Regions from separate parts of the Streptomyces sp. NPDC030245 genome, predicted to be linked through region 3. Evidence: riboswitches for the same ligand, from Rfam matches in the RefSeq annotation. Region 3 holds a riboswitch; each other region holds the start of a gene.
The links. A riboswitch is a leader RNA that binds a small molecule or an ion and turns the genes downstream of it on or off. The one in region 3 is predicted to bind cobalamin.

Region 1: another riboswitch for cobalamin. It lies ahead of ACZ4Z4_RS03910 (ABC transporter substrate-binding protein); the one in region 3 lies ahead of ACZ4Z4_RS00255 (ABC transporter substrate-binding protein).
Region 2: another riboswitch for cobalamin. It lies ahead of ACZ4Z4_RS17735 (cobalamin biosynthesis protein); the one in region 3 lies ahead of ACZ4Z4_RS00255 (ABC transporter substrate-binding protein).
Region 4: another riboswitch for cobalamin. It lies ahead of metE (5-methyltetrahydropteroyltriglutamate--homocysteine S-methyltransferase); the one in region 3 lies ahead of ACZ4Z4_RS00255 (ABC transporter substrate-binding protein).

The regions. Positions count from the first base shown of each region.
Region 1 covers NZ_JBVICF010000001.1:875,394-882,972, reverse strand. The annotation lists gene ACZ4Z4_RS03925 (DUF2017 domain-containing protein) at 1-555, shown strand, start outside; gene ACZ4Z4_RS03920 (amino acid permease) at 936-2,429, shown strand; gene ACZ4Z4_RS03915 (M67 family metallopeptidase) at 2,529-2,951, shown strand; cobalamin riboswitch at 2,955-3,074, shown strand; gene ACZ4Z4_RS03910 (ABC transporter substrate-binding protein) at 3,119-4,102, shown strand; gene ACZ4Z4_RS03905 (FecCD family ABC transporter permease) at 4,246-5,214, shown strand; gene ACZ4Z4_RS03900 (ABC transporter ATP-binding protein) at 5,211-5,990, shown strand; gene ACZ4Z4_RS03895 (putative leader peptide) at 6,057-6,164, shown strand; gene ACZ4Z4_RS03890 (MoaD/ThiS family protein) at 6,310-6,588, shown strand; gene ACZ4Z4_RS03885 (PLP-dependent cysteine synthase family protein) at 6,601-7,554, shown strand.
Region 2 covers NZ_JBVICF010000006.1:57,818-65,396, forward strand. The annotation lists gene ACZ4Z4_RS17710 (hypothetical protein) at 1-851, opposite strand, end outside; gene ACZ4Z4_RS17715 (alpha/beta hydrolase family protein) at 907-2,043, opposite strand; gene ACZ4Z4_RS17720 (class II aldolase/adducin family protein) at 2,110-2,796, opposite strand; gene ACZ4Z4_RS17725 (inorganic phosphate transporter) at 3,105-4,400, shown strand; gene ACZ4Z4_RS17730 (hypothetical protein) at 4,413-4,637, shown strand; cobalamin riboswitch at 4,747-4,893, shown strand; gene ACZ4Z4_RS17735 (cobalamin biosynthesis protein) at 5,001-5,999, shown strand; gene ACZ4Z4_RS17740 (cobyric acid synthase) at 5,996-7,504, shown strand.
Region 3 covers NZ_JBVICF010000001.1:55,572-63,150, reverse strand. The annotation lists gene ACZ4Z4_RS00290 (arsenate reductase family protein) at 164-532, opposite strand; gene ACZ4Z4_RS00285 (hypothetical protein) at 701-1,009, shown strand; gene ACZ4Z4_RS00280 (alpha/beta hydrolase family protein) at 1,099-2,085, shown strand; gene ACZ4Z4_RS00275 (alpha/beta hydrolase) at 2,111-2,875, opposite strand; gene ACZ4Z4_RS00270 (HAD family hydrolase) at 2,958-4,088, opposite strand; gene ACZ4Z4_RS00265 (AraC family transcriptional regulator) at 4,278-5,147, shown strand; gene ACZ4Z4_RS00260 (VOC family protein) at 5,144-5,635, shown strand; cobalamin riboswitch at 5,633-5,817, shown strand; gene ACZ4Z4_RS00255 (ABC transporter substrate-binding protein) at 5,884-6,966, shown strand; gene ACZ4Z4_RS00250 (FecCD family ABC transporter permease) at 6,975-7,579, shown strand, end outside.
Region 4 covers NZ_JBVICF010000002.1:336,674-344,252, reverse strand. The annotation lists gene ACZ4Z4_RS06225 (NAD(P)/FAD-dependent oxidoreductase) at 1-128, shown strand, start outside; gene ACZ4Z4_RS06220 (glycosyl hydrolase family 65 domain-containing protein) at 283-3,063, shown strand; gene ACZ4Z4_RS06215 (hypothetical protein) at 3,067-3,483, opposite strand; gene metE (5-methyltetrahydropteroyltriglutamate--homocysteine S-methyltransferase) at 3,646-5,964, opposite strand; cobalamin riboswitch at 6,131-6,350, opposite strand; gene ACZ4Z4_RS06205 (hypothetical protein) at 6,442-7,242, opposite strand; gene ACZ4Z4_RS06200 (hypothetical protein) at 7,419-7,579, opposite strand, start outside.

The sequences.
Region 1 (7,579 bases), 820 kb from region 3:
CTCGACGAGGTCGAGATCTCGATCATCCGCTCCCTCGCCGTGCAGCTCCTGGAGCTGATCGGTCCGGGGCCGGGCGGCGAGGTCTCCGACGACCCGCTCGCGGAGCTCTTCGCCGAGGGGCCGAGCGAGCCGCCCGCCGACCCGGTGATGCGGCGTCTGCTGCCCGACGCGTACGGCGGCCCCGGCAGTGAGGACAGCGCGGGCGACGCGGACGAACTGCGGGCGTACTCGGCGGAATTCCGCCGTTTCACGGAGAACGACCTGCGGGCCAAGAAGCGCGACGACGCCCTGGTCGTGATCCGTTCGCTCGACTCCACGACGGCCTCCGGCGAGGGCGGAGCTGTCCTGAAACTGTCGGTCGAGGAGTCCCGGCACTGGCTGGGCGCCCTCAACGACCTCCGCCTCGCGATCGGCACGCGCCTGGAGGTCAGCGACGAGGACGACGCGGACCTGCTCTACCGGCTGCCGGACTCGGACCCCCGCAAGCCGATGGTGATGGCCTATCTCTGGCTCGGCGGATTGCAGGAAACGCTGGTCGGGACGTTGCTGGACTGAATCCGGCGGTAGTCGTTGCAGAGGGCAGCGAATTTTGTTGTAGTGGACAGGTTGTGTTCACCGCGCGGTCGTTCGCTCAGCGGATGCTCAAATCCGGATAACGATCGCGTCACTTCATTGCCCACCTTTGTGGCGCAGAGGGCGTTTTGTCCGCTTCTTCTTGTGGCCTGCGCCACAGTTGGCTGATTCTGTCGCATTCCCTCACTGTTGCCACCGTGATAAATCTTCACGACCACTCGGTGACGCCACCCATGTCGCCGGGGGCGCTTCAGCCGGCAGACCGCCGGTAGCACTCCATTCGTATCCGGGGGGATCAGGACCTGATCCGCAGCCACAACGCAGATGTGCGGGCGCGGATCAGCATGGAGAAAGGCGTCACCATGACCTCAGTGCAGGTCGAAGAGCACCACGACGAGCACGGCGGCAACGGTGTCGCGCAGGACGGCTCGTCCGGCGAGGGCTACCAGCGCGGGCTCGGAGCCCGGCAGATCCAGATGATCGCGATCGGCGGTGCCATCGGCACCGGCCTGTTCCTCGGCGCGGGCAAGGCCATTCACAAGGCCGGCCCCAGCCTCATCCTGGCGTACGCCATCGCGGGCCTCGTCATCTTCTTCATCATGCGGGCGCTCGGCGAGCTCCTCATGTACCGCCCCGTGTCGGGCTCCTTCTCGGAGTACGCCCGTGAGTTCATGGGCCCGTTCTTCGGATTCGTGACCGGCTGGACGTACTGGCTCTTCTGGGTCGTCACCGGCATCACGGAAGTGACGGCGGCCGCCCAGTACATGCAGTACTGGACCCATGGATCCGTTCCGCAATGGGCGTACGCGCTCATCTTCACGGTCATCCTGTACGGCGCGAACCTCATCTCCGTGAAGCTCTTCGGCGAGCTGGAGTTCTGGTTCTCGATGGTCAAGGTCACCGCCATCATCGGCATGATCCTGATCTGCATCGGCATCCTCACCATCGGCTTCTCCGACGCCGGTGACACCGCGACCGTGGCCCACCTGTGGAACCAGGGCGGCTTCTTCCCCAACGGCATCGGCTCCACGCTGATGACGCTCCAGATCGTGATGTTCGCCTTCCTCGCCGTCGAGCTCGTCGGCGTCACCGCGGGCGAGTCCAAGGACCCGAAGACCGTCCTGCCCAAGGCCATCAACACCGTGCCGTGGCGCATCGCCGTCTTCTACGTCGGCGCGCTCATCATGATCCTGTCGGTCGTGCCGTGGACGCACTTCCAGCCCGGCGTCTCGCCGTTCGTCGCCGCCTTCGAGAAGATGGGCCTCGGCGTCGGCGCCGCGATCGTGAACTTCGTGGTGCTCACCGCCGCGCTCTCCTCCTGCAACTCCGGCATGTACTCCACCGGCCGCATGCTGCGCGACCTCGCGCTCAACGGCCAGGGCCCGAAGTTCTTCACCAAGCTCACGAAGAACGGCCTGCCGCTGGTCGGCACCACGGCCTCCGCCGCCTTCATGCTGGTCGGCGTCTGGATCAACTACCAGTGGCCGGGCGAGGCGTTCAACTACGTCGTCTCCTTCGCCACCATCTCCGGCATGTGGGCCTGGATCATGATCCTGGCCTGCCAGATCCGCTACCGCCGCAAGGCCGACCGCGGCGAGCTGCCGCAGTCCACCTTCCGGGCCCCCGGCGCCCCGTACACCAGCTGGTTCGCCCTGCTCTTCATCGGCATGGTCATCGTGATGATGGGCGTCGACAAGGACGCGCGGATCTCGCTGTACGCCGCTCCGGTCTGGGCCGCCATCCTCGGCGTCTCCTACCTGGTCCTCAAGAGCCGCAACCCGCAGGCCGCGGCCTTCAACAAGCGGAAGATCGGCCTCTCCGAGGAGCCGGCCGGCGACCGCCTCTCCAAGGACTGACCGCCGGGACTGACCGGCTCCCCAAGGCCGCTGTCCAGCATTCGGGCCCACGCGTACCACACTTCGGTACGCGTGGGCCCCTCTGCTTATCCTGGCGCCATGCTGACCATCACCCAGGCCCTCCACGACCAGATCGTCGCGCACGCGCGCCAGGACCACCCCGACGAGGCGTGCGGCATGGTCGCGGGCCCGGCGGGCACCGGCCGCCCCGAGCGGTTCATCCCGATGCTCAACGCCGCGCGCTCGCCCACGTTCTACGAGTTCGACTCGGGCGACCTGCTCAAGCTCTACCGCGAGCTGGACGACCGCGACGAGGAGCCGGTGATCATCTACCACTCGCACACGGCGACCGAGGCCTACCCCTCGCGCACCGACATCACGTACGCCAACGAGCCCGGCGCCCACTACGTCCTGGTCTCCACGGCGGACACCGACGACGCGGGCCCCTTCCAGTTCCGCTCGTACCGGATCGTGGACGGCGAGGTCACCGAGGAAGAGGTAAAGGTCGTACAGGCATACTGAGCTTTACTCACGAGGGCGGCAGGACCCAGGAAGCCGGTGCGAACCCGGCACGGTCCCGCCACTGTGACCCCACCCCGCACCGGGGCGGGGGAGTCAGGAACTGACCTGCCGCCCTCCTCCACACGACGCAGGGGACGCGGAAATCCCCTGGAGGAGGCAGTTCAGCCATGTCCCGCGCCCTTCGCGTGCTCACCGCCGCGGCCCTGCTGGCCCCGCTCGCCGCATGCTCCGCCGCATCCGATGGCGACGACTCGGGCAAGCCCGCCGCCAAGGCCGCCGGATTCCCGTACACCGTCACCAACTGCGGCGTGAAGACCACGTACGACGCACCGCCGAAGCGCGCCGTCACCATGAACCAGCACACCACCGAAGTGATGCTGGAACTCGGCCTGAAGGACCACATCGCCGGCACCGCCTACCTCGACGACAAGGTCCTCCCGAAGTATGAGAAGGCGTACAACTCTCTCCCGGTGCTCGCCAAGGAGTACCCCTCCTACGAGAAGCTGCTCTCCGCCAACCCCGACTTCGTCTACGGCGGTTACGCCAGCGCCTTCCTCGCGGGCGACGGCCGCAGCCGCTCGGCACTGGCCAAGTCCGGCATCAAGAGCCGCCTCAACGTAGAGGGCTGCGCCAAGAAGCCCGTCTCCATGGACGACGTCTACCGCGAGGTCCGCGAGGTCGGCGCCACCTTCGGCGTGCGGGCCCGCGCCGACCGGTGGGTGAAGAGCGCCCAGCGCGAACTGGCCGCCACCGCCGAGAAGAACAAGACCAGGACCGAGGCCAAGGACGGGAAGCCGCTCTCCGTCTTCGTCTACGACAGCGGCGACAAGACCGCGTTCACCGCGGGCGGCCGCGGCATCGGCAACGACATCATCGAGCGGGCCGGCGGCCGCAACATCTTCGCCCACGTCGACAAGTCCTTCAGCGACGCCTCCTGGGAGTCGGTCGTCGAGCGCAGGCCCGAGGCCATCCTGATCCTCGACTACGGCGCCACCACCGTCGCCCAGAAGAAGAAGCGCCTCCTGGACGACCCGGTCCTCAAGGACGTCCCGGCCGTCAAGAACAAGCGCTTCGCGGTCCTGCGGCTCTCCGACATGGTCACCGGAGTACGAGCACCCGAGGCGGTGAGGAAGCTGGCGGCCCAGCTGTGAGCGCGCAGCAGCAGATTCAGCCCGACGGGCGGGTGTCCCAGCCCGTCCGGCGTTTGAGGACGAGCCCGAAGGGCGATCGACGGAACTCACGGGGGCGGCGCTCGGCGGTCTGCGCGGTCCTCACCGCAGCCCTCGCGGTAGCGATCATCGCCGGGCTCGCCCTGGGCTCCGTCCACATCCCACCGGCCCAGGTCGTGGACATCCTGATGGGCAGAGCGGAACCCTCACCGTTCCGAACGATCGTGCTGGACGTGAGACTCCCCAGGGTCATCCTGGGGGCGACCGTGGGAGCCGGGCTCGCCGTCATCGGCACCGTCCTGCAAGCCCTCGTCCGCAACCCCCTCGCCGACCCCTTCCTGCTCGGCGTCTCCTCCGGCGCCTCCGTCGGCGCGGTCTGCGCGATCGTGCTCGGCGGCGTCTTCGGCCTCGGCGCGAGCCTGTCGACCACCGTCACGATCCCGGCCGCCTCCTTCGCGGGCGCGCTGCTCTCCCTCGTCCTCGTCTACGCCCTGGCCCGCGGCGGCGGCAGCTTCGCCACCGGGCGCCTGATCCTCGCGGGCGTCGCCGTCTCCTACATCCTCACCGCGCTGACCAGCCTCATCCTCGTCACCGCCGACAGCGCGGACCACCTCAAGGAAGTCCTCTACTGGACGCTGGGCGGCCTCGGCAGCGCCCGCTGGGACATGCTCGCCCTGCCCTGCGCCACCCTCGCCGTCGGCACGGCCCTCCTGGTCTCCATGGCCCGGCCCCTCGACCTGCTCCTCGCCGGGGAGGAGGGCGCCACCGTCCTCGGCCTGCACGCCGCCCGCTTCCGCGCCGGCGTCTTCGTCCTCGCCTCGCTCCTGACCGGCGTCCTCGTCGCGTACAGCGGGGCCATCGGCTTCGTCGGCCTCATGGTGCCGCACGCCGCCCGCATGCTGGTCGGCGCCGCCCACCGCGCGCTGCTCCCCGTGGTCGCGCTGATGGGCGCGGTGTTCCTGGTCGCCGCCGACCTCGCCGCCCGCACCGTCGCCGCGCCGCAGGACATCCCCGTCGGCGTGCTCACCGCTCTCACCGGCGGCCCGTTCTTCCTGTGGCTGCTGCGGCGGCGTACCGAAGGAGTCCCGGCATGACCGGCGAGCTGCGCACCCGGGCCCTGTCGTACGAGACCGACGGCAGGCTCCTCGTCGACGCCGTCGACCTCACCGCCGCCCCCGGCGAGACCGTCGGCGTCGTCGGCCCCAACGGCAGCGGCAAGACGACGCTGCTCCGCTGCGTGTACGGCACGCTGCGCCCCACCGCGGGCCACGCCCTCCTCGACGGCGACGACCTGCACACGATGACCCCGAAGGCCCGCGCCCGGCGCCTGGCCACCGTGCCGCAGGACGGGCAGGCGGCCTTCGAGCTGACCGTCCGGCAGGTGGTCGCGATGGGCCGCTCCCCGCACAAACGGTTCTGGGAGGCGGACACGGCGGCCGACGAGGCCCTCGTCACCGAGGCGCTGGCCCGTGTCGGCGTCGAGGAGCTGGCCGACCGCGCGTTCCCCTCCCTCTCCGGCGGCGAGCGCCAGCGCGCCCTGGTGGCCCGCGCCCTGGTGCAGCAGCCCACCCTCGTCGTCCTCGACGAGCCCACCAACCACCTCGACATCCGCTACCAGCTCGAAATCCTCTCCTTCGTGCGGAACTTGGGCACGACGAACCTGCTGGCCCTGCACGACCTGAACCTCGCCGCGTACTACTGCGACCGCCTCTACGTCCTCGACGGCGGCCGCCTCGTCGCCTCCGGGGCGCCCAAGGAGGTCCTCACCGCCGAGCTGCTCGCCACCGTGTACGGCGTGACGGCCGAGGTCAGCACGCATCCGCTGACCGGCGCCCCGAGCGTCGTCTATCTGCCGCCGCCCGCATCCTGAACGGATTCCGTCCAGCAGGTGAGATCACATTCCGGGATCCGGACCGGGAATCGATACGATGACCGCATGGTTCCCCATGACGTGAGCGAAGAGACGCCGAGCGCACCCCTGCTGCTCGTGGCGCGGCTGCACGTCGACCTGTGCCGCCTCGCCAGCGCGATCTGTTCCCGCTGAACCGATCCGCCGCCCGGCCGTGGGCCGCGGCGCCGCACCCCGTACCCGGGCGCACCCCGCGTACGCCACGCACCACCCCGCAAGCACAGCGCCGCCGCGCGCCCGCCACCCGCACTTTCTCGACCCCCGACAGGAGCCCACAGCCATGGCCATCGAGGTCCGCATCCCGACCATCCTCCGCACCTACACCGACGGCGAGAAGGCCGTGCAGGGCAGCGGGGACACCCTCGCCGAGCTCTTCAGCGACCTCGACTCGCGCCACGCGGGCATCGCCGACCGCATCGTCGACGACGGCAAGCTGCGCCGCTTCGTGAACGTGTACCTGAACGACGAGGACGTCCGCTTCCTCGACGGCATCTCCACGAAGCTCTCCGACGGCGACAACGTCACGATCCTGCCGGCCGTCGCCGGCGGCATGGTCTAGGCCCGATCCCGGATGCCTCGCTACGACTCCCCGCTCGCCGCGGTCGGCAACACGCCGCTCGTCCGCCTGCCGCGGCTCAGCCCCTCGGACGACGTCCGTATCTGGGCCAAGCTGGAGGACCGCAACCCGACCGGCTCCATCAAGGACCGGCCCGCGCTGCACATGGTCGAACAGGCCGAGAAGGACGGCCGGTTGACGCCCGGCTGCACGATCCTGGAGCCGACCTCCGGCAACACCGGCATCTCGCTCGCCATGGCGGCCAAGCTCAAGGGCTACCGCATCGTGTGCGTCATGCCGGAGAACACCTCGCAGGAGCGGCGCGACCTGCTCACCATGTGGGGCGCCGAGATCCGCTCGTCCCCGGCGGCCGGAGGCTCCAACACGGCGGTCCGGGTCGCCAAGGAGCTCGCGGCGAAGAACCCGGACTGGGTCATGCTCTACCAGTACGGCAACCCCGACAACGCCGGCGCCCACTACGCGACGACGGGCCCGGAGATCCTCACCGACCTGCCCTCCGTCACGCACTTCGTGGCGGGCCTCGGCACCACCGGCACCCTCATGGGCGTCGGCCGGTACCTGCGGGAGCAGAAGCCCGGCATCAAGATCGTCGCCGCCGAGCCGCGCTACGACGACCTGGTCTACGGCCTGCGCAACCTCGACGAGGGCTTCGTCCCCGAGCTGTACGACGCCTCCGTCCTCACCACCCGCTTCTCCGTCGGCTCGGCCGACGCGGTGACCCGCACCCGGGAGCTCCTCCAGCAGGAGGGCATCTTCGCGGGCGTCTCCACCGGCGCCGCGCTGCACGCGGCGATCGGCGTCGGCAAGAAGGCGGTGGCGGCGGGCGAGCCCGCCGACATCGTCTTCGTCGTCGCCGACGGCGGCTGGAAGTACCTGTCGACGGGCGTCTACACCGCCCCGACCACGGAGGCGGCGATCGAGACGCTTCAGGGCCAGCTCTGGGCGTAGGGCTCTGACCGCCCCGGGAACCGTT
Region 2 (7,579 bases), on a different contig from region 3:
GCCCAGCTGCCGAGGGGGGTGAGCGTGGCCTGTCCGTCGGCGTAGGTGAGGGCGCCGACGGCGGCGAGGCCGTGCAGCGCCCAGTCGAGGAGGGCCGGCAGCGGGGCGTCGTCCCGGGGGCGTTCGGCCGGGGCGGCGGCGTCGGGCCGCGGCTGGGACTCGTAGGGGATCTCGCAGCGCTCGGTGCGCAGTTCGGTGACGCGCTGGTCCAAGAGGTCGAGCAGTTGCGGCACGGGGACGGGGCCCGCGGACAGCTGGAGGAAGGAGAGGACCTGCGGCATGGCCTCGACGGTCTCGGCGACGGCCGCGGGGGCGAGGTCGTCCGGCGCCGGGTGCGCCAGCGACCAGGCGTCGAAGAGGGCGACCCAGCCGCGCAGCACGGCGGTGTCGTCGCGGTCCCAGGCCCGCAGGCGCCAGCCGGGGCGCGCGCTGTCACCGTGCACCTCGATGAGGCCGGCGAGGCGGGCGGTGTCCCAGTCGGCTCGGACCTGACCGGGGGTCAGCCCCAGTTCGGCGGCGGCCCGTTCGGCGGTGGCGTCGGAGAGCGTGCCCTTGCCGTCGGGGGTCGCGCCGGTGCGGCCGGGCCCCGGGCGCAGGGCGGCGTCGGCCCAGCGGGCGACCCGGGCGGCGGCGGCGAGGCAGGCGCGGGCGCCGCGCGCCAGCTCCGCGGGGGCGGGTGTGCCCTCGGGGGGCCGGGGCGCGGGGCGGCGCGTGCGGCGGTTGCTCATCGCGCCGGGCGCGGCGGAGAGGGGTCGTGTCGCGTCGCGCCGGGCCTCTCCTCGCTCTTCGGCCCTCGGGCGGGGCGCGCGGACAAGTCGGAGCCTGGAGTCGCGCGGGGTACGGGACGTCACGGGGGCAGTCTTCCTGTTGACGGTCCGAAAACCCAAACGGAATGACGGCGCAGCGTCACAGCAGGGGGGTGAGGAAGCGGCGCAGCGCCTCTTCGTAGCCCGCGGGGTCGGCGTTCCACATGGCGCCGTGCGGGGCGTCCTGCACCGGGTGCAACGTGACCAGGTCCGGGCGCTGTTCGGCCAGCCGGCGGGAGAGGGCCCAGGGTGCGACGGCGTCGTCGGGGCCGTGCACGAGGAGGGTCGGCACCCGCAGGGCGCCGGGGTCCGCCGCGGCCGGCAGCCGGTCGCCGCGCAGGCCGGTGCGGCCTTGGGCGGCGCGGACCGCAAGCGGAAGGAGGGGTCCGGGGGTGCGCCGGGCGCCGGCGAGGGCGCGCAGGGTGGTCTCCCAGTTCAGCACCGGGGAGTCGAGGACGAGGCCGCCGACGCGGTCGCGGAGCGCCGAGTGCGCGGCGGCGTGCAGGCACATGGCGGCGCCGGTGGACCAGCCGTGCAGGACGACGCGCTCGGCGCCGTGGCGCACGGCGTGGCGGATGGCGGCGTCCAGGTCGCGCCACTCCGTCTCGCCGAGGTGGCCGAGGCCGTCCGGGGAGCGGGGCGCGCCGGGGTCGCCGCGGTAGGCGAGGTCGAGGACCGGGACCCGCAGGCGGTGGAGGAAGTCCATGACGACCATGGGGTGTTCGCGGGTGGTGCCGAGGCCGTGGACGGTGATGACCCAGGTGGCCCGGGCGCCGGGCACGAACCAGGCGGGCAGGGCGCCGAGCTCGCCGGCGATGGCGACGTCCGCGTGGTCGAGACCGAGGGCCGTGCGCGGGTCCCCGATGTGGACCTGCGGGGTGAGCCAGACGCGGTCGCCCGGTTCCAGGGAGCCGCGGGTGACGGCTTCGAGGCGGCGTACGACCGTGTCCGCCTCGTGCGGGGCGGACTCCAGGACGGGGCCGACGACCGCGTGGGTGCCGGGGCCGCTCAGGCCGTACGTGCCGGGGCGGCGGCTGGCGAGGGCGCGCGTGAGGCTGATCTGTCCCGCGGCCGTGGCGTGCACGGTGAGGCGGGGTTCGGTCGGCAGGCGGCGGCCGGGTGGCGTCTTGAGGGCGGCGTCGCTGGCGAAACGGCCCGCCGCGATGGCGGCCGCGGCCGTCCCCAGGGCGGCTGTTGCTGCGGTGACGGCCGCTGCCGTCGCTTTGGCTGGGCGCACCGTCCCAGTGTCCGGGGCCGAGGGCTCCGGGGCCAGTGGGCGATGCCTCCGGAGTGATGTGCCGGCTCAGTCCGCGGGCTGACCGTAGCCGCGCAGTTTCTCCGCCGCTTCGCGCAGCTGTTGCGGGGAGAGGAGTGTCGGGGCGTGGCCGGGGACCGCGGCGGCCGTGAGCCAGAGGCGGGCCATCCATTCCAGCTGGGCGGTGCGGTCGTACGCCTGGGAGAGGTCGTCTCCGTAGGTGATCGTTCCGTGGTTCTGGAGGAGGCAGCCGGTGCGGTCGCGCAGGGCGTGGAGCATGTGCCCGGCCAGCTCGTCGGTTCCGTAGAGCGCGTAGGGCGCGACGCGGACCGGGCCGCCGAGGGCGCCGGTCATGTAGTGGACGGCCGGGAGCTCGGGGACCAGCATCGAGACGGCCGTGGCGTGCACGGCGTGGGTGTGGACGACGGCGCCCGCGGAGGTGGTGCGGTAGATCGCGAGGTGCATGGGGAGTTCGCTGGTCGGCGCGAGGTCGCCGAAGAGCCGCTGCCCATCGAGGTCGACGCCGACCGCGTCCGCGGGCCGCAGCCGGTCGTAGGGCACTCCGCTCGGGGTGACGAGGACGGTCCCGCCGACGCGTACGGAGACGTTGCCCGAGGTGCCGACGACCAGGCCGTCCCGCACCGTCCTGCGAGCCGTCAGGACCAGCTCGGCCCAGGCTTCCCGCACGGCGTCGCGCGCCCCGTCCCGGCCCTCGTCGTGCCGCTGCTCAGTCATGCGGCGATCCTGCCAGCCGGGCGGTTCCGGTTTCTGGGGGTCCGGCGTGATCAGTATCTCTTCGGCGGGTCGCCGCGCCGGTGGCGGCAGGGCGCGCGAAGGGTGCCCGCCGGATGGCGGAGCACAGTATTCCGCCCGATTTGCAGGCTTCCCGCCCCTGATCCGTACGATCGTCTTCGTACACCTGGTCCATTCGGAGCGACGGCACTCCACTTCGGGTCACCGCACCGCCCGGCTCAGTTCACTTTCCGTTCACCCAGGTTGCCTACGTTCCACATGCCACTGACGTCCAACAGAAGCCTGGGTAAATGGAACACATCACGCTTCTCCTCGGGATCGTGATCGTCACCGCTCTCGTGTTCGATTTCACGAACGGTTTCCACGACACTGCCAACGCGATGGCGACGACCATCTCGACCGGCGCTCTCAAGCCCAAGACGGCGGTGGCCATGTCCGCCGTGCTCAACCTCGTCGGAGCCTTCCTCTCCGTCGAAGTCGCCAAGACGATCTCAGGCGGGATCGTCAACGAGGACGGCCTCAAGACAGAGGTCATCTTCGCCGCGCTCGTCGGCGCGATCCTCTGGAACCTCCTGACCTGGCTGGTGGGCCTGCCCTCCAGTTCCTCCCACGCCCTCTTCGGCGGCCTCATCGGCGCCGCGGTCATGTCGATGGGCTGGTCGTCGATCGACGGCGGCACCGTCGTCACCAAGATCCTGATCCCGGCGCTCGCCGCGCCGCTCGTGGCGGGCATCGCCGCGGCGCTGGCCACGCGCCTGACGTACCGGATCGGCCGCAACACCGACACCAAGGCCACCGCCAAGGGCTACCGCGCGGGCCAGATCGCCTCCGCGGGCCTGGTCTCGCTGGCCCACGGCACGAACGACGCGCAGAAGACCATGGGCATCATCACGCTCGCCCTGGTCACCGGCGGCGTCCTGAACCCCGGCGCGAACCCCCCGATGTGGGTCATCGTCTCGGCCGGTGTGGCCATCGCCCTCGGCACGTACCTCGGCGGCTGGCGCATCATCCGCACCATGGGCAAGGGCCTCACCGACCTCCAGCCCCAGCAGGGCTTCGCCGCCCAGACCAGCGCCGCGACGGTCATCCTGGCCTCCTCGCACCTGGGCTTCTCGCTCTCCACCACCCAGTCCTGCTCCGGCGCCGTGATGGGCGCGGGCCTCGGCCGCAAGGGCGGCGTGGTCCGCTGGTCGACCGCGACCCGGATGTTCGTCGCCTGGGGCCTGACCCTGCCGGCCGCCGGTCTGGTCGGCGCGGGCGCCGAGCTCCTCACCAAGCAGGGCCCCTGGGGCGTCGCGGTCACCGCAGCGCTCCTGATCGCCGGCTCGGCCGTCATCTGGGTGCTCTCGCGGCGCAACGCCATCGACCACACCAACGTCACCGACGACGAGATCCGCCACGACGGCACCACCGGTGCCGAGCCCGCGGGCGTCGTGACCACCGCGATCGCCGCCGTCACCCCGCCCACCACGGGCGCGCTGGCCGCCGCCACCGGACCGGACGAGCCCGTCAAGGCCACCGTCGGAGCCCCGACCACCACCACGACCGGCGCCCTGGCGGACCCCGCCCGGCCCGCGACGGTATAAGGACAGATCACCATGAGCATCGACTGGGCAGCCCTCGGCTCCGTCTTCGGAGTCAGCCTCGCGGTGACGGTGGCCCTGGTGGGCCTGTTCACCCTCGGCATCGTCGGCCTCTCCAAGCAGGAGGCGGCGGCCGCCTCGGGCGGCGGTTCCGCGACCATGGCGCGCACCGGCGCGTACGCCTGCTTCGCGCTGTGCGCGGCGGCCGTGGCGTACGGGATCTATCTGATCGTCGCCTGACGGCAGCGTTCGACGGTGGGGCGCGGGACGTGTGAGTACGTCTCGCGCCCCACCGGCGTGTGTGGGGCTCCGCACACTCTCCCGCCGCAGGTCAACGGCGAGTTGACGGGCGTTCGCGGGGCGTGGTGGACTGCCGGGGCCAACTACGGCGGCAGAAGAGGAAGCCGGTGCGAATCCGGCGCGGTCCCGCCACTGTCACCGGGGGGAAGACGCTCCCCCGGAAGCCAGGAACTCTCGCCGCCGATCACGTCGAACCAGGGCGCGGACACCCTGAGTGAGGACATATCGCCATGCGCGGCCGCCCGTTGCCGGTTCCTTCCCTGCGTACGAACTCCCTCCTCAGCGCAGCGACGGGCTGAGCCCATGAGTGCCGATCGCGACTTCGCGTACGGCGCCGCCGCCGGACTCCTCGGTGACCTGCTGCTCGGCGATCCGCGCCGAGGCCATCCGGTCGCCGCGTTCGGACGTGCCGCGGGCGCCGTCGAGCGGAAGCTGTGGCGCGACCACCGCGGGTGGGGCGCGCTGCACGCCGTGGTGTGCGCGGGGGGCGCGGCGGGCGCCGCCGCCCTCGCCTCCCGTCTCGTACGCCGGTCACGCGCCGGCTCGGTGGCGCTGACCGCCGCCGCGACCTGGTCCGTCGTCGGCGGCACCTCACTCGGCCGGGAGGCGCGGGCCGTCGGCGGGGCGCTGGAGGCCGGCGACATCGAGGTCGCGCGGGAGCGGCTGCCGCATCTGTGCGGGCGTGACCCGCAGGCACTCGACGCCGACGGCATCGCGCGGGCCGTCGTGGAGTCCGTCGCCGAGAACACGTCCGACGCGGTGGTGGGGGCGCTCGTGTGGGGCGCCTTCGGCGGGGTGCCGGGGCTCGTCGCCTTCCGCGCCGTGAACACGCTGGACGCGATGGTCGGCCACAAGTCACCGCGGTACCGGCGCTACGGGTGGGCCTCCGCCCGCCTCGACGACGTCTTCGGGTGGCCGGGGGCGCGGCTCACCGCCGCGCTCGCCGCGCTGGCCGGGGAGTCGCCCTCGGGCGCGGTCGGGGCGTGGCGCGCCGACGCCGCGAAGCACCCGAGCCCCAACGCGGGGCCCGTCGAGGCCGCCTTCGCGGGGGCGTTGGGGGTGCGGCTCGGGGGGACCCTCTCGTACGCGGGACGGGTCGAGCACCGGCCCGTCCTGAACGCGGCGGGGCGGGAGGTGCGGGTGACGGACATCGAGCGGGCCGTGCGGCTCTCGCGGCGCGTGAGCTGGCTGGCTCTCGGCGTCGCGGTCGCCGCCCGCGGGGCACTGGGGTCGGCACGGTCGCGGTCGGCACGGTCACGGTCGGCAGGGTCGTGGTCGGCTACGTCAGGGAGAAACGCATGAGTGGCGGGTTGCTCGTCGCCGGGACCACCTCGGACGCCGGGAAGAGCGTCGTCACCGCCGGCATCTGCCGGTGGCTGACCCGCAAGGGCGTGTCCGTCGCGCCGTTCAAGGCGCAGAACATGTCCCTCAACTCCTTCGTCACCCGCGAGGGCGCCGAGATCGGGCGCGCGCAGGCCATGCAGGCGCAGGCCGCCCGCGTCGAGCCGAGCGCGCTGATGAACCCCGTGCTGCTCAAGCCCGGCGGCGACCGGTCGAGCCAGGTCGTCCTCATGGGCAGGCCGGTGGGCGAGATGAGCGCGCGCGGCTACCACGGGGGGCGCCAGGAGGCGCTGTTCGACACCGTCAAGGGATGCCTCGACGAGCTGCGGGGCAGCTATGACGCCGTGATCTGTGAGGGCGCGGGCAGTCCCGCCGAGATCAATCTGCGGCGCACCGACATCGTGAACATGGGCATCGCGCGCGCCGCCCGCTTCCCCGTCCTGGTGGTCGGTGACATCGACCGCGGCGGGGTGTTCGCGTCGTTCTTCGGTACGACGGCGCTCCTGAGCGCGGCCGACCAGGAGCTGGTGGCCGGATACCTGGTCAACAAGTTCCGCGGGGACGTCTCCCTCCTCGAACCGGGGCTCGACATGCTGCTCGGGCTCACCGGGCGGCGCACGTACGGCGTGCTGCCGTTCCAGCACGGGCTCGGCATCGACGAGGAGGACGGCCTGCGGGTCTCCCTGCGCGGCGCCGTCCGGGAGTCCGTGGTGGCGCCGCCGGTCGGCGAGGACGTGCTGCGGGTCGCCGTCTGCGCGGTGCCGCTGATGTCCAACTTCACGGATGTCGACGCGCTGGCCGCCGAGCCGGGCGTCGTCGTGCGGTTCGTGGACCGGGCGGAGGAGCTCGTCGACGCGGACCTCGTGGTCGTACCGGGCACGCGCGGGACCGTGAAGGCGCTGGCCTGGCTGCGGGAGCGCGGTCTCGCGGACGCCCTCGCGCGCCGGGCGGCCGAGGGGCGGCCCGTGCTCGGCATCTGCGGCGGCTTCCAGGTCCTCGGCGAGCACATCGAGGACGAGGTGGAGTCGCGGGCCGGGTCCGTGGACGGGCTCGGGCTGCTGCCGGTGCGGGTGCGGTTCGCCCGCGAGAAGACCCTCGCCAGGCCGGTGGGCGAGGCGCTCGGGGAACCGGTCGAGGGGTACGAGATCCACCACGGCGTCGCCGAGGTGGCGGGCGGGGAGCCCTTCCTGGACGGCTGCCGGGTCGGCGAGGTGTGGGGCACGCACTGGCACGGGTCGCTGGAGAGCGACGCGTTCCGCCGCCGGTTTCTCACCGAGGTCGCCCGTGCGGCGGGCCGCCGCTTCGTGCCCGCCCCCGACACCAGCTTCGGCGCGCTGCGGGAGGAGCAGCTCGACCTGCTGGGCGACCTGATCGAAGAACACGCGGACACGGACGCGCTGTGGCGGCTGATCGAGAACGGCCCACCGGAGGGCCTGCCGTTCATCGCGCCGGGTGCGCCGTCGTGAGCGCCCGCGCAAAGGCCGGCACGAGCGCCCGCGCGATGACCGGCATGAGCACCGCCACGCACCACCGCATCAAGG
Region 3 (7,579 bases):
CCTCATAACGCTCGGTACGGCGCAGCACGTGCGGGTGCTGCGGTGCCGTGGTGATGAGCGGCAGCCTGGCAACCCGCGATTTCCCGACCGTTGCCCTCATGTGAACCCCGTGTTACCTGAGGCGGGTGTGTCCGGGCTCACGGCACCGCCCGGCCGCGCGGTCTCAGCGCGACAGCGCGTCCCGTACGGCCTCCTCCGTGCGGGCCACCACCGCCGTGCCGTCGTCGGCCGTGATGATGGGGCGCTGGATCAGCTTCGGGTGGCCGGCGAGCGCCTTGATCCAGCGGTCGCGGCCGGTGGCGTCGCGCGGCCAGGCCTCGCGGTCCTTGAGGTCCAGGTCCTTGGCGGCCTGCTCCTGGGTCCTGGTGATGTCCCAGGGTTCGAGGCCGAGGCGGTCGAGGACGGCACGGATCTCGTCCTCGGTCGGTACGTCGTCGAGGTAGCGGCGGACGGTGTAGTCGGCGCCCTCCGCGTCGAGCAGCGTGAGCGCGCTCCGGCACTTCGAGCAGGCGGGGTTGATCCAGATCTCCATGCCCCACACGCTACCCCCGGAACACCCGTCCCGGGGTGCGCGGCACCCCCGTATTCGAACAGCCCAAAGCCCCTCTGGCCAGCGGCGATTGTCAGTGGCCCGCAGTAGAATCACAGTAGTGTTCGAGGGCGCCCGACGGGGGGTCCCGACCGCGACAGGAGGATGCCCGTGCCCGCTGCCGCACTCACGTCGAAGCGTGTGTCCAAGACCGTACCGAAGCCCGTCCTGATCGACCTGCCGTACGCACCACTGGAGAAGAAGGCGCTGCCCCCGGGCCGCCCGCGCGAGTGGTACGTCAACCACAACCGCCGCCTCAAGGCCATGCGCCTCGCCATCGCCCTGCTCGACTCGGGCGTCTACCTGCCGAACCAGGCGAAGAACAGCACGATCCGGCGCATGGCGGAGGACGTCGGGATCCATCCGCCGTCCGACATCACCTGCCACATGGTGCGGGCGCTCATGCGCTACAGCCGCTGAGCGGCCGCGGGGCCCGTGGAGGGAGCACTCCTCCACGGGCCCCGCACAGGTCTGTCCGGTCATGTGTGCGATGGGACATGCTGTGCCCCATGACCCAGCCGGAACCCGTCGGCATGCCCGAGCCGGAACCCGTCGGCATGCCCCAGCCGGAACCCGTCGGCGAACTGCCGCTCCTGACGACCGCCGGACTCCCGGACGGCACCCGCCTGCCCGTGCGCGCACTCCGCGCCCCCGCACCGGAGCGCTTCCTCCCGTCCGGCTCCGGCCCTGCACCCTGGCCGCCCCCGGCCCCCGCGGTGCTCATCCTGCCCGCGATGGGCACCCCCGCCCGCTTCTACCGCCGCTTCGCGCGCCAACTGCACGACGAGGGGCTGACGGTGCTCACCGTCGACCTGCGCGGCCAGGGCGAGGCGACGCCGCGCGCCACCGGTCCCGGCGCGCCCGGCCACGGCTACCGCGCGATCGTCGAGGAGGACATCCCGGCGGTCGTCGCGGCGATCCGCGCCGAGCTCGGCACCGAACCGCCCTTGTACGTCCTTGGCCACAGCCTCGGCGGCCAACTGGCGCTGGTGTACGCGTCCTTGGCCAAGCCGGGCGGCGGGTTCGACGGGGTGGCCGTCGTCGCCACCGGATCGGTGTGGTTCCGCGCGTACGGCCCGCTGCGCGGCCCGGGACTTTTCCTGCTCCAGCTGCTGATCACCGCGGCGTCGACCGTGCTCGGCCGCTGGCCCGGCACCCGGCTCGGCTTCGGCGGCGACCAGCCCAAGGGCGTCATGCGCGACTGGGCCCGGCAGGTGCGGACGGGCCGCTACAGCGGCAAGGGCTCCACGCTCGATTACGAAGCGGCGCTCGCCACCCTGGAGCTGCCCGTCCTCGCGGTCTCCGTCGACGGCGACACGTTCGCGCCCGCCACCGCCCTCGACCACCTGCTCGGCAAGGTCCCGCGGGCCCGCCTCACCCGCCGCCACTACACGGCGCAGGAGGCGGGCGCCCGGCTCGACCACTTCGCGTGGACCCGCGCGGGCGGCACGCTCGCCAAGTGGGTGGCGGCGTGGGCGACGAGGCCGGGGGAGTAGCGCGGCGGGTCGGGCCGGGAGTGCGTCAGGCCAGGAGCGCGTCCACCAGTCGTCGCCGGTCCGCCGCGTGGTCCCGCAGCCAGGCGCCCAACGCGTGGTCGGCGTCCGGCAGTCCGAGCCGCTCGAACCGGGCCCGGGTGGCGAGCGCCTCGCCGACGGCCGACGTGACCTCGGGCGGGATCACCGCGTCGGTGCCGGGCACGACGAGCACCGCGCGCCCGCCGAAGCCCCGGTAGACGTCGAGCGCGGCGGAGTCGCGCCACCGGCCCGGGGTCCGGATGATCTCGGTGAAGCGGCCGTCGCCGTCGCCGAAGGGCAGCGGCCAGGCCTCCTGCGCGTACACGGCGGGCGCGCACAGGCCGATGCCCGTGACCCGCGCGCCGAAGCGCGCCACCAGGTCCGCCACGGTCTGCCCGCTCATGCTGAACCCGACGAGCACCAGGCTGTCGGATGCGGGCACCCGCCCCTCGATCACCGCGGCCGCCTGCGCGCACCGCCGCCGCAGGCTCAACTCCCGCAGAGCTCCCGTGCTTTCGCCGTGCCCGGAGAAGTCGAGGGCGAGCGCCCGGCAGCCGCGCGCCGCGAACTCCGCCTGGAGAGCGGCAAGCCGCGCCTTGTTGCCGCCACCGGCGCCGTGCAGCAGGACGACGGTGGTGGCGGGGGCCGGCGCCGCGGCGGCGCCGGGCAGCGCTTCGGCGCAGCTGAGCGTCTCGCCGTCACAGGCGAAGGAGAAGGCGGAGAGGGGGGAGAGGGCGGGTGAGGTTTCCGTGGCGAGGAATTCCTGAGTCATGCGACCCATCCTGCGCCGTCCTCCACGCCGCCCTCCTGCATACGCCTCCCGCGCCGTCAGCCGATCTGGTCCGGAGTAACTGTCAGCCGATCTGGTCCGGCGTGACCGTCAGCCACCGCTTGTCGGCGGTCACCTTCTGCCCCAGCTCACGCTGCCGCTCGGCGTTCTTCGCCTTCATCCCGTCGAGCTGCTTCATGTACGAGTCCTTGCGGTTGACCCAGACGCGCACGCCGCCGCGGTCCACGTCGGCGGAGTGGAACAGCATCGGCCCGTCGCTGACCGGCGTGTCACCGGCGGCGAGGATCGGCTTCTTCCACTCGTCGATGTACGTGTTGATCGCCGCCGGCTTCCCCTCGTACCAGGTCAGCGGCACCCACAGGTTCGGCGTCAGCTCGCGCTCCGCGAGCTTCGCGCGGTCCTGCTCGCCGAAGCGGCCCTCGGCGATCTCCTTGCGGGAGCTGGTCACCTCGCCGGTCTTACGGTCCTTCAGCTGCATGGACACCCCGATGACGTTCTGCGGCTTCACGCCGTAGCCGTACTTCGGGTCCGCGAGCACCATGCGCACCAGGTCCTCGCTGGCCGCGCTGACCACGTACACCTCGATGCCGTGCGCCCGCAGCGTCCTGTAGAGCTGCTGCATGCCGCGCGAGAACTCCGGCGCCTTCACCTCGGTCTTCGTCAGCTTCCCGTCCTCGTAATACTCGGCGGGGATCGGCTTCTTGTACGCGAGGAGCTCGTCGACGTACCCCTTGAGCTCCTTCAGCGTGAAGCCGGAGAAGATCTGCGCGGCCCACGGGTAGCAGACCTGGTCGTCCACCTCGCACAGCCGGTTGTAGTAGCTGTACAGGCTCTCCTTGTGCCCGGCCTTGTCCTTGAAGGGGATGACCTTCAGCGACGGGTCCATGGTCTTGCGGGTGAGGACGCCCTTCATCTCCAGGAAGGGCAGCAGCGACTCCTCCAGGTCATTGCGGTACGTCGTGTTGTCCGCGTCGAAGACGGCGTACGCGCCCTTGTGCCCGTTCTCCGAGATGACCTTGCCGAGCTTCTTCGCGACGGGCTTCGGCCAGTGCGACAGCTCACGGGCGGTGGCCACGGAGGTGTCGGCGGCGGTCGCCTCGCCCGTCGGCCACAGCGCGCCGCCCGCGAGGACGGCGGCGGCCAGCGCCCCCGTGGCACCGATGACGGCCAGCTTGCCCTTTGCCCGTACTGCCATGTCTCTACGTCCCTGCCGTTCCCTGAAAGCGATGCGCGGCCCCGTCCGGAGCGGCGCGCAATGCTATGGGCCGGGGCGCCCGTTTCCCATGATCGAAGTCACCGGACGCGGAGGGTGTGGGGAGGGGAGGGCCGGGTAGCGGTGTGGGACCGCGCGACCCGCCGCGCCCCGCCCCGCATACTGGAACACATGGGCTCCCGTGAGTTCGTCAGGACCGTTCCGCGGCTCGACGGCATGGTCGTCTCCGCGGTCGGCTACCGCACCGCGGGACAGCGGCCGGCCCTGCACCGGGGCCTCCCGTCCCCGTATCTGACCGTGATCTTCTCGCTGGACGGGCCCATCGCCACCGGCGGCACCCCCGGCCAGGCCACGGGCCCGGACGCGGCCCGCACCGACATCGTCGTGGGCGGCCTGCACCAGAGCCCCGCGTACGTCGTACAGCCCGAGCACGAGGCGGGCATCCAGCTCGCCGTGCACCCCCTCGCGGCCCGCCCGCTCCTCGGTCTGCCCGCCGCCGCACTGGCAGGGCAGCTCGTCGTCGGCGGCACCGACGTCCTCGGCGACCGGGCGGCGGACATCCGTGAGCGCCTGTGCGAGCTGGACCGCTGGGAGGACCGCTTCGCCCTGCTCTCCCGCTATCTGCGGCGGCGCGCGGCCGAGGACCGGGCCGCCGGATCCGTACGGCCGGAGGTCGCCGAGGCCTGGGCGTGGCTGGCCCGGCACCGCGGCGCGGGCACCCTCGGCGGCCTGTCCCGGCACGTCGCGCTCAGTGAGCGCCGACTGACCGCGCTGTTCCGCGCCGAGACCGGGCTGAGCCCCAAACAGGCCGCGCGCCTGATGCGTTTCCAGCACGCCAAGGCCGCCGTCGTCCGCGCGGTCGCGGCGGGCGGGCCGCCGGACCTCGCCCGGGTCGCCGCCGAGACCGGCTACTACGACCACTCCCACCTCGTACGCGACTTCCGGCAGTACACGAAGGCGAGCCCCACCCGCTGGCTGGCCGAAGAGTGCCGGAATATCCAAGCCGGGGCGCACGGCGACGGCGAAGAGTGGAAGCCATGAACACCACACCCGACACGACTCCCGAGACCACACCCGACACGACTACCGACGCCACGCCCGCTCCCGCCATCTGGCCGGCGCTCCAGGCCGAGGACGCCCCCGCGCTGATCGACTTCCTCGTCGGCACCGTCGGCTTCCTGCGCACCGCCGTCTACGAGGACGGCGGCCGCGTCGCGCACGCCCAGCTGGACTGGCCCGAGGGCGGCGGCATCATGCTCGGTTCGTACGACCCCGGGTCGGCGGCCGCGGCCTGCGGAAAGCCGGGCACGGCCGGTGCCTACGTCGTCACCGACCACGTGGACGCCCTGTACGCCCGCCTCACCGAGGCCGGCGTCAAGATCACCCGCGAGATCGAGGACAAGCCGTACGGCAGCCGCGAGTTCGGCATCGAGGACCCCGAGGGCAACCGCTGGTCCTTCGGCACCTACCGCGGCGAGCCGAGGCCCGCACCGGCCCAAGGCACGGACCGCCCCCGCGAGGGCGCGTGATAACTTGCGCAAGCCAGTCAAACCCACACCTGGGCCAGGGAATCCGGTGCGAATCCGGAACTGACGCGCAGCGGTGAGGGGGACGGGCGGGGCCACGGCCACTGGGCGTTCCAGGACGCCCGGGAAGGCGCCCCGTCCGGACGATCCCGAGTCCGAAGACCTGCTGGCGCCTCCGCTCGCACACCGGGCGACGGAGGTCGTGACGCAGGCCAGGCTCCGCGTATGAGCCGCGAGACCCAAGGGATCACGTGTCCTCGACAGCCCGTACATCCACCCTGTCCGCCCTGCCTGCCCTGTCAGCCCTGCTCTGTGCCGGCCTCTTCGCGCTCACCGCGTGCGGCGGAGGCGGCACGTCGGACAAGGGAGACAAGGCAGGCGGGGCTGACAAGAGCGCCGCGGGCTACCCCGTCACGGTCGCCTCCTGCGGCAAGGAGGCGAAGGTCGACGCGCCGCCCCGGCGGGCCGTCTCCCTCGACCAGGGATCCACGGAGATCCTCCTCTCCCTCGGCCTCGCCGACCGCATGGTCGGCACCGGCACCTGGACCGACCCGGTCCTGAAGAACCTGGAGAAGGAGAACGCGAAGGTGGAGCGGCTCGCCGACCGCTACCCGGCGCTGGAGAAGGTCCTCTCCAAGGAGCCGGACTTCGTCAGCGCCTCCTTCCTCTACACGGTCGGCAAGGGCGGCGTCGCCGACCGCACGAAGTTCACCGAACTCGGCGTCCCGGTCTATGTCTCGCCCACCGACTGCGCGGGCAAGGACAACAACGGCAGCGGCGACGGCAAACGCGTCAAGACCCTCACCATGGACACCGTCTACGGAGAGGTGCGCGACCTCGCGAAGGTCTTCCACGTCGAGCAGCGCGGCGAGCAGCTGGTCGCGGACCTGAAGAGCCGGGTCGCGAGGGCCACGAAGGACATCGACGAGGCGGCCGCCTCCGACGTGACACTCCTGTACTGGTTCGCCAACTCCGACGCCCCCTACATGGCGGGCTGCTGCGGCGCGCCCGGCATCATCACCCGCGAGCTCGGCGCGAAGAACGTCTTCGACGACACCCGCGAGGAGTGGCCCCAGATCAACTGGGAGACCGTCGCCGACCGCGACCCCGACGTCCTCGTCATCGGCGACCTCACCCGCAAGTCGCAGTCGGCCGAGAGCGCCGCGGCGAAGATCAAGTTCCTGGAGACGAACCCGGCGACGAAGAACCTCACCGCCGTGAGGAAGAAGCGGTACGTCCTCCTCAGCGGCCAGGCCATGAACCCCACGATCCGCACGGTCGACGGCATCGAGCAGGTCGCGGCGGGGCTGCGGAAATTCGGGCTCGTCAAGTGAGGGAGGCAGTGCCAGGCGGGGACACGGCCCTCGCCGCTCCCACCGCTCCCACCGCTCCCACCGCTCCCGTCGGACGGCATGGCCTGCGGGTCGGCCTCCTGCGCGTCGGCCTCCTGTGGCCGGCCGGGGTCGCCGCGCTCGTCCTGTCCGTCTCCGTGGCCGTCACCATCGGGCCCGCGGACATCTCCGTGCCGGACGTATGGGCGACCGTCGTCGCGCACCTCGGCTGGGGCGAGAGCCCCCTCACCCCGATCAGGGACGGCATCGTCTGGAACCTGCGGATGCCGCGCACCCTGCTCGCCGCGGTCTGCGGCGCGGGCCTCGCGGTCTGCGGTGCGGTCATGCAGTCGCTGCTCCGCAACCCCCTCGCCGACCCGTTCGTGCTCGGGGTGTCGTCCGGGGCGTCCACGGGAGCGGTCGCGGTCGTCGTCCTCGGTGTCGGCGGGGGAGCGGTGTCCGTCTCGGCGGGCGCCTTCGCGGGCGCGCTCTGCTCCTTCGCGCTCGTCCTGCTCCTGAGCCACACGCTGGGCGACACGACGGACCGGGTCGTGCTGTCCGGCGTGGCGGCCATGCAGCTGTTCTCCGCGCTCACGTCGTTCGTCGTCCTCATGGC
Region 4 (7,579 bases), on a different contig from region 3:
TGACCTGCCTGCTCAGGCCCGCGGTGCTGCTCGGCGTCGCCCGGGGCCCCGGCCGTGACGCCCAGCGGAGCGCGCCCTTCACGCCGGACGAGCTCTCCCTGTGCGGGCTCGACGGCACGCGGCGCTGACCCGGGCGCCCCCCGACCCTGCCGACCCGACACACCCAGTACGTACGACCTCATGTCTTCGACACTTGACCGATAACGCTCATCTATTGACGTCACTTGTTCAGAAAATTTATGGTCCCTGGACCTCGCAGGTGAACCAGAGTGACGGAGAACAATGACGTACTCCCCCGGTGCGCTGCCGCGTGCCGCCCGACTGACCGCGGTGCTGCTGGCCGGAGCCCTCGTCGCCTCGGTGCCGCCGGCCGCCTCCCAGCCGGTACGGAGCGGCGACAACGCCGCGGCCCCGGACTGCCGGAAGGGTGACGTCGACCGGGCCGGGGGCGGAACCCGTGACGGCTGGACGCTCACCTCCACCACCCGCGCCGACGCGTCGGACTCCCACCACGCCTTCGTCGGCAACGGCTATCTGGGGCAACGCGTGCCGCCGAACGGGTCCGGTTACACGGACAGCGAGGCCAAGACCGGCTGGCCGCTGTTCACCCCGCGCTACGACGGCTCCTTCGTGTCCGGCCTGTACGCCCACAACAAGAAGACCGCCGAGGACCGACAGGCCGTCGCCGCGCTGCCCACCTGGACCGCGCTGACCCTCAGCACCGGCGGGGCCCGCGCCGACACCTTCAACTCTTCGACGCCGTCCGGACGCATTTCCGACTATCGCCAGTCGCTCCACCTCGACTGCGGTCTCGTCCGCACCTCGCTGACGTGGACCGCCACGGACGGGCGCCGCACCGACCTCGTGTACGAGGTGCTCGCCGACCGCGCCGACCCGCACGTGGGCGCCGTACGCATGCGCATGACCCCGCACTGGAGCGGCGAGGCGACCGTCACCGACATGCTGGACGGGCGCGGCGCACGGCGCATCCAGCAGACCGGCGGCGGCGACCGCACCGCCGAGCACCGTGGCGGGCGCCGGACCGCACCGACCATGGACGTCACCTTCCGCACGGACGGCACGAAGGTCGACGGCGCCGTCGCCTCCACCCTCCGCGCCGGACGCGGTCTGCACGGGGCCAGGGCGCGAAAGGCGTCACCAGCGCAAAGGCTGACAGCACGTCAGGCGCTGGCCCTGCCGGTCCGGCGCGGGCAGTCGTACGACTTCACCAAGTACGTGGGCGTCGACACGTCCCTCACCTCACGCGCGCCGCGCCGGGACGCCACCGCCACCTCGCGGCGCGCCGCCGACCGCGGCTGGCGGACGCTGCTCCGCTCCCACACCGCCGCCTGGTCGCGGCTCTGGCGCGCCGACATCGAGGTGCGCGGGCGGCGCGACATGCAGGCATGGGTGCGGTCCGCGCAGTACGGGCTGCTCTCCAACACCCGCGAGGGTGCCGCCAACAGCATCGCTCCGGCAGGCCTGACCAGCGACAACTACGCGGGCCTCGTTTTCTGGGACGCCGAGACATGGATGTACCCCGCCCTGCTCGCCACCCGCCCCGAACTCGCCAGGTCCGTCGTCGACTACCGCTACCGGACCCGCGCGAAGGCTCGCGAGAACGCCCGCGAACTCGGCTACCAAGGGCTCTTCTACCCCTGGAACAGCGGCAGTTCCGGTGACCTCGCCAAGGAGTGCCACAGCGTCGACCCGCCGCACTGCCGCACCCAGATCCACCTCCAGTCCGACATCTCCCTGGCCACCTGGCAGTACTACCTGGCCACCAAGGACACCCGCTGGCTGCGCGAGCGCGGCTGGCCGGTGATGAAGGGCATCGCCGAGTTCTGGGCGGGCCGCGTCAGCCGCAACACGGACGGCAGCTACTCCATCAAGGACACCGCGGGGCCCGACGAGTACAGCAACGGCGTCGATGACGCGGTCTTCACCAACGCGGGTGCCGTGACCGCCCTGCGCCACGCCACCCGCGCCGCCGAACTGCTCGGCAAGCGGGCACCCGCCGAGTGGAAGACCGTCGCCGACCGCATCCGGATCCCGTACGACGAGCGCCGCAAGGTCTTCCAGCAGTACGACGGCTACGACGGCGGCACCATCAAGCAGGCCGACACGGTCCTCCTGATGTACCCGCTGGAGTGGCGGATGCCCGAGGGGTCGGCGGCCGCCACCCTCGACTACTACGCGCAGCGCACCGACCCGGACGGCCCCGCCATGACGGACTCGGTGCACGCCGTCGACGCCGCCGGGATCGGTGAGCCGGGCTGCTCCACGTACACCTATCTGGAGCGTTCCATCAGGCCGTTCGTGCGCGGCCCGTTCGCCCAGTTCTCGGAGGCCCGCGGCGACAAGGCGGGCGCGGAGGACCCGCTGTCGGGCTCGCCCGCGCACGACTTCCTCACCGGCAAGGGCGGTTTCCTCCAGACCTTCACCAACGGCCTGACCGGCCTGCGGATGCGGGAGAACCGCCTCCACCTCGACCCGATGCTCCCTCCGCAGTTCGACCGCGGCGTCACCCTGCGCGGACTGACCTGGCAGGGACGTACGTACGACATCGAGCTCGGCGCCCACCGCACCACCGTGCGCCTCACGGGCGGTGAGCCGATGACGCTCGACACCCCGCAGGGCGAGCAGATCGTCAGCAAGGGCGCCCCGGCCGTCCTCAAGACCCGCCGCCCCGACCTGACACCCACCACCAACGCGGCCCGCTGCACCACCGCCGAGGCCTCGTCCGAGCAGCCCGGCATGTACGCGGGAGCCGCCGTCGACGGGAACTCGGCCACGGCCTGGGTCCCGGACGGCGCACGCGGCCGGCTGACGACGGACCTCGCCAAACCCGTCCGCGTCGGCGAGGTCACCCCGACCTGGACCGAAACCGAACCCGTCGCCCACACCGTCGAGCTCTCCCTCGACGGCCGGCACTGGCACCGCGCGGAGGCCGACACCACGCGACTCGCGCGGTACGTCCGGGTGACGGTGCGCGGCGACGCGGACGCGAAGAAGCACCCCGGGATCGCCGAGCTGACGGTGAACCAGCTGACGGTGAACTAGCCGTCAGCGCCGGTGGCCCAGCGGACACAGAGCCCTTTCGCCGCCGTCCGCCTCTTGCAGATGCCAGTGCCGGGCGCAGTAGGGGACGTCGCATCCCGCGCAGAAGCCCGCGTCCCCCTTGAGCCCCGCCGTGTGGACGCGGGCGAAGGTGCGCGGGTAGCGGAAGGCGTCGCGGTAGCGGCTCGCGTCGTCGGCGGTGACGTTCTCCCCGGTGCCGTTCGTGTACGCCTCGCTCTCCACGGTGAACCACCAGAGCGAGGGGCTTCTCGACGCGGCGTAGGCGGCGCGGCTCAACGCGGTCCAGCGCGGCATGCTCACGGGATCCATGTGGGGAGGGGTGAACTCCAGGTGCGCGACGCGTGCTTTGCACACGGCGCAGGCCACGTACAGGACGAACAGGAGTGAGGGAATTTGTCTCATGGCGTCCGGCCTTGGAGGTGAGGCGAGGAGTGCTCTCCGACTGAACGCATCCTCGCACAACGCAACGCGCCACCGAGCGCGAAGAAACACACCTGCGCGGACGTGTCCTGCCGGGCGGGAGCACGCCGCTCCCGCCCGGGTCCGTCACACCGCGTCAGGCCGTCAGGAGCCGGTCAGCTCCGCACGGACCGTCCTGGCCGCCGCGACCAGGTTCTCCAGCGAGGACCTGGTCTCGGGCCAGCCGCGCGTCTTCAGACCGCAGTCGGGGTTGACCCAGAGCCGTTCGGCCGGGATGGCGTCGAGTCCCTTGCGGAGCAGCGCCGCCGCCTCCTCGGCGCTCGGCACGCGCGGGGAGTGGATGTCGTACACGCCGGGGCCCGCCTCGCGCGGATATCCGTGGGCGGCGAGTTCACGCGCGACCTGCATGTGGGAACGGGCCGCCTCCAGGCTGATGACGTCGGCGTCGAGGTCGTCGATCGCCTGGACGACGTCCCCGAACTCGGCGTAGCACATGTGCGTGTGGATCTGCGTGTCCGGGCGCACCCCGCCGGTGGTGAGGCGGAACGCCTCCGTGGCCCAGGCCAGGTAGGCGGGGTGGTCGGCGGCGCGCAGCGGCAGCGTCTCGCGCAGCGCGGGCTCGTCGACCTGGATGACGGAGGTCCCGGCCGCCTCCAGGTCGTTCACCTCGTCGCGCAGGGCGAGCGCCACCTGGCGGGCGGTGTCGCCGAGCGGCTGGTCGTCGCGGACGAAGGACCAGGCGAGCATGGTGACGGGCCCGGTGAGCATCCCTTTGACGGGACGGCCGGTCAGGGACTGGGCGTACGTCGTCCAGCGCACCGTCATCGGCTCGGGCCGCGAGATGTCGCCCGCGAGGATCGGCGGACGCACATAGCGGGTGCCGTACGACTGGACCCAGCCGTGCTGCGTGGCGAGGTAGCCGGTGAGCTGTTCGGCGAAGTACTGCACCATGTCGTTGCGCTCGGGCTCACCGTGCACCAGGACGTCGATGCCCGCCTTCTCCTGGAAGGAGACGACCTCCTGGATCTCGGCCCTGATGCGCTCCTCGTACTTGGAGCCGTCGATCCGGCCGGCCCGCAGATCGGCGCGGGCGGCCCGCAGTTCACCGGTCTGCGGGAAGGAGCCGATGGTCGTCGTCGGCAGGAGCGGGAGGCGGAGGGCGGCGCGCTGGGCCGCCGCCCGCTCCGCGTACGGCTGGGAGCGCCGTGCGTCGGCGTCGGTGACGGCTTCGGTGCGGGCGCGGACGGCCGGGTCGTGGGTGATGGGGGAGCCCGCTCGCGACGCCAGGTCGGCGCGGTTCGCGGCGAGTTGGGTGGAGATCGTGTGCGTACCCCGGGCCAGGCCCCTGGCGAGGGTCACGATCTCGGTGGTCTTCTGGCGGGCGAAGGCCAGCCAGCGCAGGATCTGCGGCTCGATGTCGCGTTCAAGGGCGGTGTCGACGGGGACGTGGAGGAGCGAACAGGAGGCGGCCACGTCGACCCGGTCGGCGAGCCCGAGCAGGGTGCCGAGCGTGGCCAGGGAGTGCTCCAGGTCGTTGACCCAGATGTTGCGGCCGTCGACGACACCGGCGACGAGGCGCTTGCCGGGCAGGCCGCCCACGGCCGCGAGCCCGTCGAGATTGGCGGCGGCCGCCCCGGTGAAGTCGAGGGCGAGGCCGTCGACCGGGGCCTTGGCGAGCACCGGCAGGGCGTCGCCGAGCCGGTCGAAGTACGTGGCGACGAGCAGCTTGGGGCGGTCGGTGAGGGCGCCCAGGTCGCGGTAGGCGCGCTCGGCCGCGTTCAGTTCGGCCGGCGTGCGGTCCTGGACGAGGGCGGGCTCGTCGAGCTGCACCCATTCGGCGCCCGCCGCGCGCAGGTCCGCGAGGACCTCGGCGTACACCGGCAGGAGGCGGTCGAGGAGGGTCAGCGGTTCGAAGTCGGCGGGCACTCCCGGCGCCGGCTTGGCCAGCAGCAGGTAGGTGACGGGGCCGACGAGGACGGGCCGCGCCGAAAGTCCCAGCCCCCGGGCCTCGTTGAACTCGGTGACCTGCTTGGTGGAGTCGGCGCCGAACACCGTGCCCGGACCCAGCTCCGGTACCAGGTAGTGGTAGTTGGTGTCGAACCACTTCGTCATCTCCAGCGGCGCCACGTCCTGCGTGCCGCGCGCCATCGCGAAGTAGCCGTCGAGCGTGTCCTTCTCGACCGCGGCGCGGTGCCGTTCGGGGACGGCGCCGACCATGACGGTGGTGTCCAGGACGTGGTCGTAGTACGAGAAGTCGCCGGTCGGGACTTCGCCGATGCCGGCGTCGGCGAGTTCCCGCCAGTTCGCGCGGCGGAGTTCGGCGGCGGCGGTACGGAGGGCGTCGGCGGTGACGCGGCCCTTCCAGTAGCCCTCGACGGCCTTCTTCAGTTCGCGGCCCTGGCCCTGGCGGGGGTAGCCGTACACGGTGGCCCGTGCTGCCGCGGCTGCGGGCTTGGTGGTCACGGAGATCTCCTTCGCGAGATGAATCCCTGAGATCCCGGGGACGGGACGAGAGCGCGAAGGGGCGAACGACCGGACGGGAGAGGGATCGCGCGGGTGGCGCGGCCGTCCGTCCGATGTGTGCGCCGACCCGCCCTCGAGGTCACCGGGATATCCGCGCCCGAAACGGTTCGCGCGCGGACAGCGGGCAGGTCTTCGGACTCGCGGGCACATCCTCCGGGGAGGACGCCTACTGGCCGTCGCTTCCCAGGACCGGTCTTGCGGTCCCAGTGCGTGTGACGGCGGTCGTTCCCGCTCACCGCTGCGGGGCAGTCCCGGATTCCCACCGGGTTCCCTCTTGCGACGCTCCCGCCTGGCGGACGGGGCGAACCAGCTGCACTGATCACCTTACGACGGCGCCCACCGGCCGGCCGGGACATGGCCGGATCCGAAAGGTGAGCTGCGCCACGCGGCGGCGCCACGCGGCGCCCCGTCGATCGGCTAGCCCTGACACTCCCGTGCCCGGCGGCCGGTCCCGCTGAGCAGGTCGACGCGTTGTCCCGCGCCCTCCTTGAGGACGTAGAGGGTGCCGTCCTCGGGCGTCCAGTAGCGGGGGACCAGGAAGACGCGGTCCCCGGAGACGTGGAACAGCCGCAGCCCGCCGTACTCGTACGCGTACTGGCTGCCCTTGCCGGTGACGCGACGGAAGCAGCTGCCGCCGCCGCGGATCATCAGATCCTTCTCGCTGAAGACGACGACGGCGGGGAAGTCGTCGCTGCGCAGGGTCCGCACGGTCAGCTCCGCCCGGCCGCGCCCCGCGATCGCCGCGTACGTCGACACGGCCCAGAACAGCGACAGGACGCAGACGAAGAGAGTGAGCCCCCAGAGCCGCAGGTCCCGGCGGTCACGGGTACGGGCGTACGCGTTGAGCGCGAAGCCGCCGATCGCGGTGAGCGGCAGCAGCAGGTCGAACAGCCAGGGGTTGAGCGGATACAGCGGTACGAGGACGAGGGGCACCGCCCACGCGAACCGCAGCACGCGCACGGCGCGGTCGAGCCGTTCCGGTGCGCCCGCCGCCCAGCGGAGCAGTCCGAGCGCGCCGAGCGCGATGCCCGCCGCGAACCAGGCGGGCAGGTAGAGGGCTCCGACGCTGCGCAACAGGTAGTCGCTGGTGGAGAAGTGGAAGACGGTGTCACGCAGGCCGAGGGCCTTGGTCTCGGCGTCGGTGCTCGCCCAGCCGAAGTAGAAGAGGACCGCGGTCAGGAGGGTGACGAGGGAGCCGATGGCGCCGACGAGCTCCAACCAGCCGATGGCGGGTTCGGAGGGGGGCGGGGGAGGGGACGGGGCCGGATCTGGGACCGGGTCCGGGGCGGGGGCGGGGTGGGGCGCTGGGTCGGGGTCGGCGGGCGGTTCCGGTTCTGGTTCTGGTTCTGGTTCTGGTTCGGGTGACGGTGGCGGTGGCGGTTCCGGAGGCTCACTCATCGGGACGGTGAGTCGGACGCGGGCGAGGAGGACGCGGGCGACGCGGACGTCGGTGAGGCGGACATCGGTGACGCGGAGGAGGGTGACGCGGAAGAGGCCGAGGGCGACTCCTGGATGCCGCTCCAGTCGAGCGTGAACGCCGCCTGCTTCGTCACCT